Gloeobacter violaceus PCC 7421: one gene and its partner. The protein of the gene in region 1 interacts with the protein of each later gene in a pairwise test. Links are inferred from orthologs where the notes say so. Each region holds a gene or a part of one and is shown on either strand. Other genes may lie near its edges.

The links.
Region 2: the proteins of rplA (region 1) and thrS interact in binary tests that used the Escherichia coli proteins (3 or more experiments, as listed by UniProt). The link is inferred for Gloeobacter violaceus PCC 7421 from one-to-one orthologs.

What each region holds. Positions count from the first base shown.
Region 1 is NC_005125.1:1,714,722-1,720,538, reverse strand. What follows is about bases 2,011-4,785. They hold rplA (50S ribosomal protein L1), read right to left. Parts: upstream 3,869-4,785; coding sequence 3,152-3,868; downstream 2,011-3,151. Other genes in these bases: GLL_RS08315 (DUF1269 domain-containing protein), read left to right, coding at 4,531-4,785; rplK (50S ribosomal protein L11), read right to left, coding at 3,921-4,346; rplJ (50S ribosomal protein L10), read right to left, coding at 2,403-2,981; rplL (50S ribosomal protein L7/L12), read right to left, coding at 2,011-2,371. Outside these bases: GLL_RS08345 (LOG family protein), read right to left, coding at 1-632; GLL_RS08340 (GuaB3 family IMP dehydrogenase-related protein), read right to left, coding at 687-1,844; more of rplL, read right to left, coding at 1,958-2,010; more of GLL_RS08315, read left to right, coding at 4,786-5,085; GLL_RS08310 (transaldolase), read left to right, coding at 5,513-5,817. UniProt on the Escherichia coli protein: One of the primary rRNA binding proteins, it binds very close to the 3'-end of the 23S rRNA. Forms part of the L1 stalk. It is often not seen in high-resolution crystal structures, but can be seen in cryo_EM and 3D reconstruction models.
Region 2 is NC_005125.1:3,075,098-3,081,105, reverse strand. Bases 1,877-4,842 are described here. They hold thrS (threonine--tRNA ligase), read right to left. Parts: upstream 4,272-4,842; coding sequence 2,481-4,271; downstream 1,877-2,480. Other genes in these bases: GLL_RS14885 (esterase-like activity of phytase family protein), read left to right, coding at 4,449-4,842; GLL_RS14895 (ankyrin repeat domain-containing protein), read right to left, coding at 1,877-2,407. Also shown: GLL_RS14900 (WD40 repeat domain-containing protein), read left to right, coding at 1-1,281; more of GLL_RS14895, read right to left, coding at 1,319-1,876; more of GLL_RS14885, read left to right, coding at 4,843-5,612; Holliday junction branch migration protein RuvA, read right to left, coding at 5,614-6,008. UniProt on the Escherichia coli protein: Catalyzes the attachment of threonine to tRNA(Thr) in a two-step reaction: L-threonine is first activated by ATP to form Thr-AMP and then transferred to the acceptor end of tRNA(Thr). The rate-limiting step is amino acid activation in the presence of tRNA.

The DNA of each region.
Region 1 (5,817 bases):
GGCAGGTCGACCATCACCAGGGGCAGCATCGCCGCCTTGCCCGTCTGCAACAGCGTCAGCACCTCGAAGCACTCGTCCTGGGTACCCAGACCCCCCGGAAACAGGGCAAACCCGTCCGTCTCCCGCACAAAAAACAGCTTGCGGGTGAAGAAGTACTTAAAGTGAATCAGCTTGGCGTCGCCGTCGATGTGGGGGTTGGCTCCCTGCTCGAAGGGCAGACTGATGTTGAGGCCAAACGATTCTTCGGTGGAAGCCCCGGCGTTGCCCGCTTCCATCACACCGCCCCCGGCGCCGGTCACCACCATGAAACCGCGCTCCACCACCCGGTGGGCAAAGGCGCGGGCGTGCTCGAAGATGGCGGTGCCGGGGCCGGTGCGCGAGGAGCCGAAGATCGCCACTTTGCGGCGGTTGGCGTAGGGTGCAAAGATCCGAAACGCCTGCTCCATGTCCTGCAGGGCGTTGTTGATAATCTTCCAGTCGAGGCGGGTGCGCTCCGGAGCGTTGCTGATCTGCACAATCTGCTGCAAGGTCCGGGCAATCAGCTCGCCGTGGGGATGGTCCGCAAGCCGTTTAAGAAGGGTATCGAGTTCGCGGGATAAGGCAGTGGGACGTAGGGTATCCATGACTACCATGTTATGGGAAATCCAGCCCCATCGGCCCGCCGATTTGGTGGCCGGGGATCGCTGCTACTTGCCCATGCCCAATTGCTGGGCTTTCTGATAAACCTTGCCCTCGGTCAAAAGCGAAGGGGCGACGACGACCTCGACTTGCTGCATCTCCTTGAGATCTTTGGCCCCGAGGGTGCCCATCGAAGTCTTGAGCGATCCCAGCAGGTTGTGGGTGCCGTCGTCGAGGCGCGCCGGTCCGCGCAGGATCTCGGCGAGGGTGCCGGTGGTGCCCACTTTGATGCGCGTGCCGCGGGGCAGCACCGGGCTTGGGGTGGCCATGCCCCAGTGGAAGCCGTTGCCGGGAGCCTCGGCCGCCCGGGCGAAGGGCGAGCCGATCATCACGCCGTCGGCACCGCAGGCGATGCACTTGCAGATGTCGCCGCCGGTGACCAGGCCGCCGTCGGCAATCACCGGCACGTAGCGGCCGGTCTGGGCAAAATAATCGTCGCGGGCCGCGGCACAATCGCTAACCGCCGTCGCCTGGGGAATGCCGACACCCAGCACGCCGCGGCTGGTGCAGGCGGCCCCCGGGCCGATCCCCACCAGCACCGCCGCCGCCCCGGCCTGCATCAAATCGAGGGCGACTTCGTAGGTGACGACGTTGCCCAGCACCACCGGAATGGGCATCGCAGCGCAAAATTCGGCCAGATCGAGCGTTTCGTGGCTCGACAGGTGGGCGGTGGAGACCACCGTCGCCTGCACAAAAAAGAGATCGCAACCCGCCTCGGCGGCGATGGGACCGTACTGCCCGGCCACCTGCGGCGTGGCGGAGGCGCAGGCGATGCCCCCTTGCGCTTTGATTTCTTCGATGCGACGGCGGATCAGTTCCGGCTTTACCGGCTCGGCGTACAGTTCCTGCATCAGGCCGACGAACGCTTCTTTGCCCACCGAGGCGATGCGCGCAAGCACTTCGGTCGGATTCTCGTAGCGCGTCTGCACCCCCTGGAGGTTGATGACGCCCAGGGCGCCGAGCCTGGAGAGCTCGACGGCCATCTTCACATCGACCACGCCGTCCATGGCCGAGGCGATGATCGGGATCTCGCGGGTGACGTTGCCGATGGTCCAGCCGGTATCGGCCAGATCGGGATCGAGGGTGCGCCGCCCCGGCACCAGGGCAATTTCATCGATACCATATGCGCGGCGAACGGTCTTGCTCCGTCCAATTTGTATATCCACAGCCTCGTCTCCCGCCCGGCAGCACCTATTTCCCAACCATAGCAAGAATCGTTCGCGATCCCAAAACCCCTCCAGGCCGACAGGACCGGGAGGGGATCACCGGGGAATTGAAACTACTTGATGCTGGCTTTGGCGCCGGCTTCTTCGAGTTTCTTCTTGATAGTCGCGGCGTCGTCTTTGTTGACGCCTTCTTTGACCGCCTTGGGGGCCGCTTCGACCAGATCCTTGGCTTCTTTGAGGCCGAGGCCGGTGATCTCGCGGGCCACCTTGAGGATGGCGATCTTCTTGTCGGCGGGCACTTCTTCGAGCATGACGGTGAACTCGGTCTGCTCCTCGACCGGCTCGGCCGGGGCGGCGGCGGCGGGGGCGCCGGGCATCACGCCGGGCATCACCATCATGCCGCCCCCGGCGGGCGCCTCGGCCTTGACGCCAAAGACTTCTTCGATGCCTTTGACCAGTTCGGCCGCCTCCAGCAGGCTGAGGGCCTTCAGATCTTCGAGAATTTTCTCGACGCGTTCGCTTGCCATGGTCTATCTCTCCTGTAAGTCGATGGTTGCTTCAAGCGGCAGCTTGCGGCTGCTGCTGTTCTTCTTTTTGTTTTCTGAGCGCTTCGAGGACCCGGGCCAGGCCGGCGGGCACTTCGTTGATGCCCACGGCCACCTTCGTCGGCACCTGGTTGATGCCCACGGCGATCTTGGTCGGCAGCACCTTGAGGGCACCGGCAAACTGGGCCAGAAGCACCTCCTTGGGCGGCAGGTCGGCAATCGCCTTGAGGCCGTCGAGGGTGACGAGGGTACCGTCGACGACCGCGCCGCGAAACTCGGTTTTTTTGGTCTCGCGCGCGAAGTCCTCGTAGGTCTTGAGCATCTCCTTGAGCTTTTCGTTGCCGAAAAGAAAGGCCGAAGGACCCGCCAGCAGCGGATCGATGTTCCGCCAGGCCGTCTCGCGGGTAGCGACCCCCATCAGGGTGTTCTTGGCCACCACGCAGGTGCCGCCGTGCTCGCGCATGCGGCGGCGCAGGCCGGTGATTTCGGCGACGCTCAGACCGCGATAGTCGATCACCATCACCACCGAGCTTTTCTCCAGAAGTTTCTGGAGATCGCCTACGAGCGCTTCTTTGACTGGTCTTTTTCCCACTGGTTCTCACCTCCTTGGGTTGGGCAAAAAAATCGCCCCGCCGATATTCGAAGCGAGGCGCAAAGGGAAAAAGCCTGGAGGCGTACTTCCCATGTGCCAACCTCGGCAGGCTGATTAAGCGTCAAGGCCCCTGCTGTCTTCGGTCGCGGATTCGGTTGAAAAACTGGGCCCTAGGCGGCGCCCTCCAGCTTGAGGTCGCGCAGGGCGTTGATGTCGATTTCGATCGAAGGCCCCATGGTCGACTTGATATGAAAAGTGCGCCAGTAGCGGCCCTTGGCCCCCGACGGCTTGGCGCGGTCGATCGCATCTTGGACCGACTTGAGATTGTCCATCAGCGCTTCGGGGGTGAAACTTACCTTGCCGAAGGGGATGTGGACGATACCGGTGCGGTCGGCGCGAAATTCGAGTTTGCCCGCTTTGAATTCGCGGATGGCGCCCACCAGGTCCATCGTCACCGTGCCGCCCTTGGGAGAGGGCATCAGGCCGCGCGGACCGAGCAATTTTCCGAGGCGGGCCACCTGGGGCATGATGTCCGGGGTGGCGATCATCAGGTCGAATTCCATGAAGCCGCCCTGGATGCGCTCGATGAGCTCTTCGGATCCCGCGATGTCCGCCCCGGCCTTCTCGGCTTCGCGCACCTTCTCGCCCTTGGCCAAGACGGCGATGCGGATGGCTTTGCCGGTGCCCCGGGGCAGAACCACCGTCGAGCGCACCTGCTGGTCGGCGTACTTGGGGTTGATGCCAAGTCGGATGTGGGTCTCGGCGGTCTCGTCAAATTTGGCGTTGGCGGTCTGCTTGAGCAGTTCGAGGGCCTTCTGGGGCGCGTAGATAGTCTGGCGGTCGACCTGCTCGCGCAAGGCCTTGAGGCGCTTGGACAACTGGACCATGGTTTCCTCCGTGGGGTCGTAGCGGGAAAGCATTCCCTGCCCCGATAAGAGACTAGTCGGCGATGACGATGCCCATGTTGCGGGCGGTGCCGGCGATGATCTTCATCGCCGCCTCGACGTCGTTGGCGTTGAGGTCGGGCAGCTTCTGCTCGGCAATCTGGCGCAGTTGGGCGCCGGTGATCGTACCTGCTTTTTCTTTGTTGGGCTTGCCCGAGCCCTTCTCGACGCCCGCCGCCTTGGTGAGCAGCACCGACGCCGGTGGGGTCTTGAGCACGAAGGTGAAGCTGCGATCTTCAAAGACCGTGATTTCGACCGGGATCACCATGCCCACCTGATCGGCGGTGCGGGCGTTGTATTCTTTGCAGAACATCATGATGTTCACGCCGTGCTGACCGAGGGCCGGGCCGACGGGAGGAGCAGGGTTCGCCTTGCCGGCGGGCAAAGCCAGCTTGATCTTTGCTGAGACTTTCTTGGCCATGGTGGTGCGTCGAAATGGAGATGCGCGCCTGCGCGAAGGCACAGTCTTGTATTGTTACCCATCGGGCCTGTATTCGGCAAGGACCAGTTTTTTGCTTCGCGCTTCGCGTCCCACGCGCGGCCGTTGCCGCCCGGGGGGCGATACGGTATCTTGACACCGCACGCTCATGTGGGGGAACGGTGAAATGGCGGACTTGATCGTGGTGGGTTACGACGACGAGCACCGGGCGGAGGAAGTACGGTTGGCGCTTGCCAAGCTGCAACAGGAATATCTGATCGACCTTGCCGATGCAGCGGTCGTAGTCAAGGACAGCGAAGGGAAAATCAAGCTCAAGCAGGCGGTCAACCTGCCCGCTACCGGAGCCCTGAGCGGCGGCTTCTGGGGATTGCTCATCGGGGCGCTCTTTCTCAACCCCTTGTTGGGGGTAGCAGTAGGCGCCGCCTCTGGGGCACTTGCCGGGGCGCTCTCGGACGTGGGCGTCGACGACAACTTTATGCGCGAGTTGTCGGAAATTCTGCCCCCGAGTAGTTCAGCGTTGTTCGTGCTGGTGCGCAAGGTAACCCCGGACAAGGTGCTCGCCGAAGTGAGCAAGTACGGCGGCCGGGTGCTGCGTTCTTCCCTCAGCAAAGAGGACGAACGGGCGCTGCAGGAGGTGCTTACCAACCGCGGGCTGACTCCCGCCTCTACCACCGTTCTGGGCACCACTCCCGCTCCAGGCTCCACCGCCGCTGGCGAGTAAACGGCTTACCCCCCCCGCCTTCCTGGCTTTGGTCGCTGAGCAGATTGCCGTCGGTCGCAATTTTGAAGCCGGGGGCGGTGTAACCCTTGGGCAGGTAGTCCTCCGAGATCGTGCTGTGGTTGCCGTCGCGCAACGCCGTGTAGCGCGGAGAGAGAATCTTGATGCCCGCGGCGTTGCAAAAATCCTGTACGTTCCGGTGCAGTGATGATCCCCGAAGCGCCGCCGATCTTGCGTGACGCCGCCGCCGTCGTTGGGCGGGTTGTCTCTAAGAATTTGTAAAGCGCGAGACACCAGGATTTCGGGGTATCGCAGCGTCCTTGTCCAGCCGGAGGGGGGCTGGTATTTTGTTAGGGCTGTCCTCCGGCAAGAGTCTTGGTCCAGGGAAAGCTTGAGTTCAGAGCAAACCCTTAAATTGAAGGAGACGGGCATGACCGGAAGCCTACTTGACCAACTGCGGCAGATGACCATCGTCGTCGCCGACACCGGCGACATCCAGGCCATTGAGCAGTTCACACCGCGCGACGCCACCACCAATCCTTCGCTGATCACCGCCGCCGCCCAGATGCCGCAGTATCAGCAAATCGTAGACGACACCCTCAAGCAGGCGCGCGCGGAGCTGGGTCCCGAGGCGAAGGCCGCGGCGGTCGCCACCCTCGCCTTCGACCGGCTGGCGGTGGCCTTTGGCCTCAAGATCCTGGCCATCGTCCCCGGGCGGGTCTCGACCGAAGTCGA
Region 2 (6,008 bases), 1.4 Mb from region 1 along the record:
GTCAGGCTGTGGGATGTGCCGCTCGGTGCGTGCCTGATGGTGCTGGAGGGCCACACCAGCCGGGTGCGCACGGTGGCCTTCAGCCCTGGGGGGCACCTGCTCGCCAGCGGCGGGCACGACCAGACAGTCCGGCTCTGGGAGGTACGCTCCGGGCGGTGCCTGCGGGTTTTGCCGGGGCACACCGGCCAGGTCTGGTCGCTGGCGTTTCACCCGAACGGGCGCACCCTGGCAAGCGGCAGCATGGATCAGACCGTCCGGCTCTGGGAGGTCGATTCGGGTCGCTCGCTCAAGACTTTTCAGGGCAACTCCGGCTGGATCTGGTCGGTGGCCTTTCACCCCGGCGGGCACCTGCTCGCCAGCGGCAGCATGGACCGGCTGGTGCGCCTCTGGGACACCCGCACGGGCCAGTGCCTCAAGACCCTCGCCGGTCACGGCTGCTGGGTGTGGTCGCTGGCGTTTCATCCGGGCGGAGAGATACTCGCCAGCGGCAGTTTCGATCAGACCGTCAAACTGTGGGAGGTGGACACCGGGCGCTGCATCCAATCGCTCGCAGGCCACACCAACTGGATTCGCGCCGTCGCCTTTTCCCCGGACGGTGCTCAGATCGCCAGCGCCGGCGTCGATCAGACCATCCGGCTCTGGGCGTGGCCTGCCGGGAATTGCACCGCCGTACTCACCGGGCACACCGGCTGGGTGCGCTGTGTCGCGTTTGGCCCCGACGGCCGACAGCTCGCCAGCGGCAGCCTGGACCGAACCATCAAAATCTGGGACGCCGCTACGGGCGAGTGCGTTGCGACTCTGGGCGGGCACCGCGGCCAGATTTGCGCCGTTGCCTTCAGCCCCGACGGCAGCCTGCTGGCCAGTGCCGCCGAAGATCACCTCGTCAAACTGTGGAACCTAGCCACAGGAGAGTGCGTGGCGACCCTCGCCGGACACTGCGGCCCGGTCTGGTCGGTGGCCTTTGCCCCAGATGGGTTGCACCTGGCGAGCTGCGGCCACGATCAGGTCGTCCGGTTCTGGGATGCCGGGAGCGGTGCGCTCACCGCCACCCTGCGCGGCCACAGCGATCAAGTCTGGTCTGTGGCCTACGACCCGCGCGGCGAGACCCTGGCAAGCGGCAGCCAGGACAAGACCATCCGCTTGTGGAACCCGGCTACCGGCGAGTGCCTGAAGATCCTGCAGGCCGAAAGGCTCTACGAAGGCATGAACATCGCAGGCGCCGTCGGCCTCACCGAGTCCCAGATGGCCACCCTGCGCGCGCTTGGGGCGGTCGGAACTTAGAAAGCCCTGTGCGGCCGCTGTCAAAGCTTCTTGAGCTTTAATTTCTCGCCCCGGCGCGGGTGAGCAATTCGACGATGCGGGTAAACCGACCCGCCCGCGCGTGGCTCAGGGCTGTGTAACCGCTGGTATCCCGGGCATTCACGTCCGCTCCCTTTTGAATCAAAAAAGCCACCATCTGCTCGCGTCCGCTCGCGGCGGCAGCAATCAGCGGCGTCCAACCGCTCTCGTCGCGCGCGTCAATTTCCAGGCCGCCAGCCAGCAGTCGCTCGGCCTCCGGCAGTCTGCCCGCCGCCGCCGCCTCCACCAGGGGACGCCCCCGGCCGGTCGCAGCCCGAGAAAGCATCGGAGCGGCGGCCGGCGGGGTGTCTGCTGTGCCGGAACGTGTATGGATGGGCCGCTCGATCTGCGCGAGCCGAAAATCAAGCCAGGCGTCGTCGTAAAAAGCGGCCAGGGTGCGCCTGGACTTCTCGGTGAGCACCTGGACGTTGGTGAACTCGATGCCGTAGTAGAGAAATTTTTGGCCCTCGAAGGGGTACATCACATCGCCCGTATCGGTGCTGTGGGGTAGGCCGAGGGCATGGCCCAATTCGTGGGTGGCGATGACGCGCAACTCGTCGGCACTGCGCAGTTCAAGATTTTCGGTGGTGAAGTTGGGAATCGGCACCGGCAGGAAAAAACCCAACAGTCCCGTGGGGATCTGCCGCCGCCGCCAGTGCTGAAGTATCAAAGTAATGCGCGAGCGGACGCACACACCATAGGATCTGCCGCCGCTGCGCATCTGCACCTGCATGAAGCCGGAGGCGGTCGTATTCGGCTCGAACTGCCAGGCCACTGCCACATCCGCATCGGCGCGGTCGCGCGTCTGCTCGAAGACCGGCTTGCCGCCGACGCCCACATCGTTCCAGGCTTTGATGGCGTCGAGCAGCGTCTGCAGGTACTCGCCCTCGCGCTCGGCGGCGGATTTGGGGATCGGATCGATAAAGACCTGCAGCGGCAAGGATTCGGCAAGCCAGGCGCAGGGACGATAAGCCTCCCCGCCGGGAAATTCACCGCTCGAATCGATGGGCTGGGCCGCAGCGACGGTACAGAAAAATAGAGGCAGAAGCAGCCCAAGCGCGTATTTCACTGGAATTTGGGGAAGAGATGCTAGAAATATCTACCACAATTCCCGGCGAAAAACTACGGCAAAATCCCCCGCCTCAGGTACGCTTTGCGAGGCGCTCCTGCAGGTAGGCGATGGCCTCCTCAACGGGTAGGGTACCTTTGTCCTTTTCGCCCTCGACGCGGGTGCGGACCGCCACCGTGCCGCTATTCGCCTCACTTTCACCCACCACCAGCAGCACCGGCACCTTGGCGGTCTCGCCGTTGCGGATCTTCTTGCCCAGCCGTTCGCTGCTCGCGTCGACCTCGGCGCGCATCTCCAGGGACACGAGGCGATCTTTGACCGACTCGGCATAGCCCACGAACTGGTCGGTGACGGGCAAAATCCGTACCTGCTCAGGGGCGAGCCAGAGCGGAAAATCGCCCGCAAAGTGCTCAATGAGGATGGCGATGAACCGTTCGAGCGAACCGAAGGGGGCGCGGTGGATCATCACCGGGCGGCGGCGGGAGCCGTCCTCGGCGACGTACTCCAACTCGAAGCGCTCCGGCAGGATGTAATCGACCTGGACGGTGCCCAGTTGCCACTCGCGGCCGAGGGCATCTCGGAAGATAAAGTCGAGCTTGGGGCCGTAAAATGCCGCTTCCCCTTCGGCCACGAAGTACTTGAGACCCAAGTCTTGGGATGCTTTGAGGATAGCTGCCTGGGCTTTTTCCCAGGCTGCGTCGGAGCCGATGTATTTGTCTGAGGTCGGGTCGCGAAAGGAGAGGCGGGCGGAAAAACCGTCGCCCAACTGCAGCGAGCGGAAGACGAACTGGATCAAATCGACGACTTTTTTAAATTCGTCGTCCAGTTGTTCGGGCGTCACAAACAGGTGCGAGTCGTCGACCGTAAAGCCGCGCACGCGCGTCAGGCCGCCCAACTCGCCCGACTGCTCGTAGCGGTACACCGTCCCGAATTCGGCGAGGCGGATCGGCAGCTCCCGGTAGGAGTGTAACTCCGACTTGTAGATCTGGATATGGAAAGGACAGTTCATCGGCTTCATCACGAAGCCTTCTTCGGCCCCTTCCTCCTCGCTTGTGGCCATCAGCGGAAACATGTCGTCTTTGTACTTGAACCAGTGGCCGCTGGTTTTGAACAGGTCCACGCGGGCGATGTGGGGGGTGACTACCTGCTGGTAGCCGCGCTTGACCTGCTCCTTGCGCAGGAATTCTTCGAGGATATAGCGCAGCAGGGCTCCTTTGGGGGTCCACAGCGGTAGACCCGGCCCGACCAGATCCGAGAAGACAAACAGTCCCAATTCGCGGCCGAGTTTGCGGTGGTCGCGCTTTTTGGCCTCCTCCTCGCGGCGCAAAAATTCTTCGAGTTGCTCGGGGGTCTCCCAGGCGGTGCCGTAGATGCGCTGCAGTTGGGCGCGCTTCTCGTCGCCGCGCCAGTAAGCCCCTGCCACCGAGCGCAATTTGAAGGCGTTCGGGTGGATCTCGGCGGTCGATTCGACGTGGGGACCGGCGCACAGATCCCACCAGTCGCCGGTGCGGTAGAGGCTCACCGGCGCGTCGTGGTCGAAGCCTTCAAAGAGTTCCAGTTTGTAGGGCTCCCCCAGCGCTTCGAGGCGCTCGCGCATCGCCTCGCGCGGCACTTCCTCGCGCACCAGCGGCAATTTCTGCTGCACGATGCGGCGCATCTCTTTTTCGATCTTTTTGAGATCTTCGGGGGTGAAGGGAGTCGGCCGGTCGAAGTCGTAGTAGAAGCCGTTCTCGATGGCCGGGCCGATGGTTACCTTGGTCTCCGGGAAAAGCTTCTGGACCGCCATCGCCAGGATGTGGCTGGTGCTGTGGCGGATCCGGTGCAGTTTTTCGGGGTCGCTTTGCCGGAGAATGTCGTTTTCCATAGCCTTCGAGTCGCAACTGCAACCGCCATTGTGGCATTTCAAAGCGCCAAAGCGGCCGGACAAAGTCCTCCGCGCAGGCTGCCGAAAAGTCACGGCGAGCGCGGCTTAATGGGCGTTTAATGTCACTCCACTACGATGCAATGCGTTTGCGTATTGCTGGGTACGGAGGGCAAGCAGATGTTCAGTTTCAAATTGGGTGGCCTGGTGGGTAGCCGCGCGCTCGCGGCGCTGTCGGCAGCCGCCCTGACGGGTGCGGCGCTCGGGTCGTCGGCAGCCCTGGCGCAGCCGACCAAAGTCGGGACAATCAGCTTCATCGGTGAAGTGACCTTCCCGACGGCGACGTTTTTTGACAACACCCAGGTCGGGGGACTCTCGGGGATCACCTACGACGCCGAGCGCAACGTCTACTACACCGTTTCGGACGACCGCAGCTCGATCAACCCCGCCCGCTTCTACACCGTCGCCATCGATCTGGCCGCCAACACCCTTGCCGGGGTGCAGTTTACCGGGGTGACCACCCTGCTCGACGGTGCGGGCCAGCCCTTCGCGGCTTCCAGCATCGATCCCGAGGGGATCGCCTTTACCGGCAGGACCGTTTACATCTCCTCGGAAGGGGAAGTGAGCAGCACCCGCATCGTCGATCCGTTTGTCAACCGCTTTGCGCTCAACGGCGAGCAGAACCGCGAACTGCCGGTGCCGCTCAAGTTCTTGCCCTATCCCGCTACTGTTCCCACGACCGTGGGCATCCGCAACAACCTCGCCCTGGAAAGCCTGACGCTTACCCCGAACAAGGCGTTTCTCTACAGCGCCACCGAGAACGCCCTGGTGCAGGACGGACCCCAGGCCTCGCTCAGCGAGGGCAGCCCCTCGCGCATCCTGCGCTTCAACACGCTGTCGGGTCGGCCGACGGCGGAATATCTCTACCCGGTCGAACCCATCCCGAACGCGCCGGTGCCCCCGGAGGCTTTCGCCACCAACGGCCTGGTGGACTTGCTGGCCCTCGACGACGAAGGGACGCTCCTGGCCCTGGAGCGCGCCTTCTCCGAGGGGGTGGGCAACACCGTCAAGCTCTACGAAATCTCCACCGCCGGGGCGACGGACATCCGCGACATCGGCAGCCTGAGCGCCATCGACATCGCCCGGGTCAAACCCGTCCAGAAGCGGCTGCTGTTGGATCTGGCGGTGCTCGGCATTGTGCTGGATAACCTCGAAGGGCTCACCCTCGGGCCGACTTTGGGCGACGGGCGGCGGGCTTTGATCCTCGTGAGCGACAACAACTTCAGCGAGACCCAGTTCACCCAGTTTCTCGGTTTCGCCGTCGATCTGGTGCCGGGACGCTGATTCAGCCCTGCTCCGAAAGCCAGGCGATGGCGGCCCTGAGCCAGGCTTCGGTCTGCTCCTCGCCCGCCATCGCCGGGGCGACCGCATCGAGGGCGCGCACGACTTCGCCCGGCGCGAAGCCCAGGGCCAACAGCGCCAGCTCGACTTCTTCGTAGACGCGCGAGGAGGCGCGGGCACCCATAGCACTCAACCCCGACTCCTCGCGCCACTTCGAGAGGCGCGAGCGCAACTCCAGAGCCAGGCGCTGGGCGGTCTTGGCACCGACGCCCGGGGCAAGGGCGAGGGCGCGGGTGTTGCCCTGCAAAATCGCCTGCACCAGTTCGGTCGGAGCGAGCGTCTCCAGCAGCGCCAGGCCCATGCGCGGTCCGATGCCGCTCACAGAGACCAGCTGGCCGA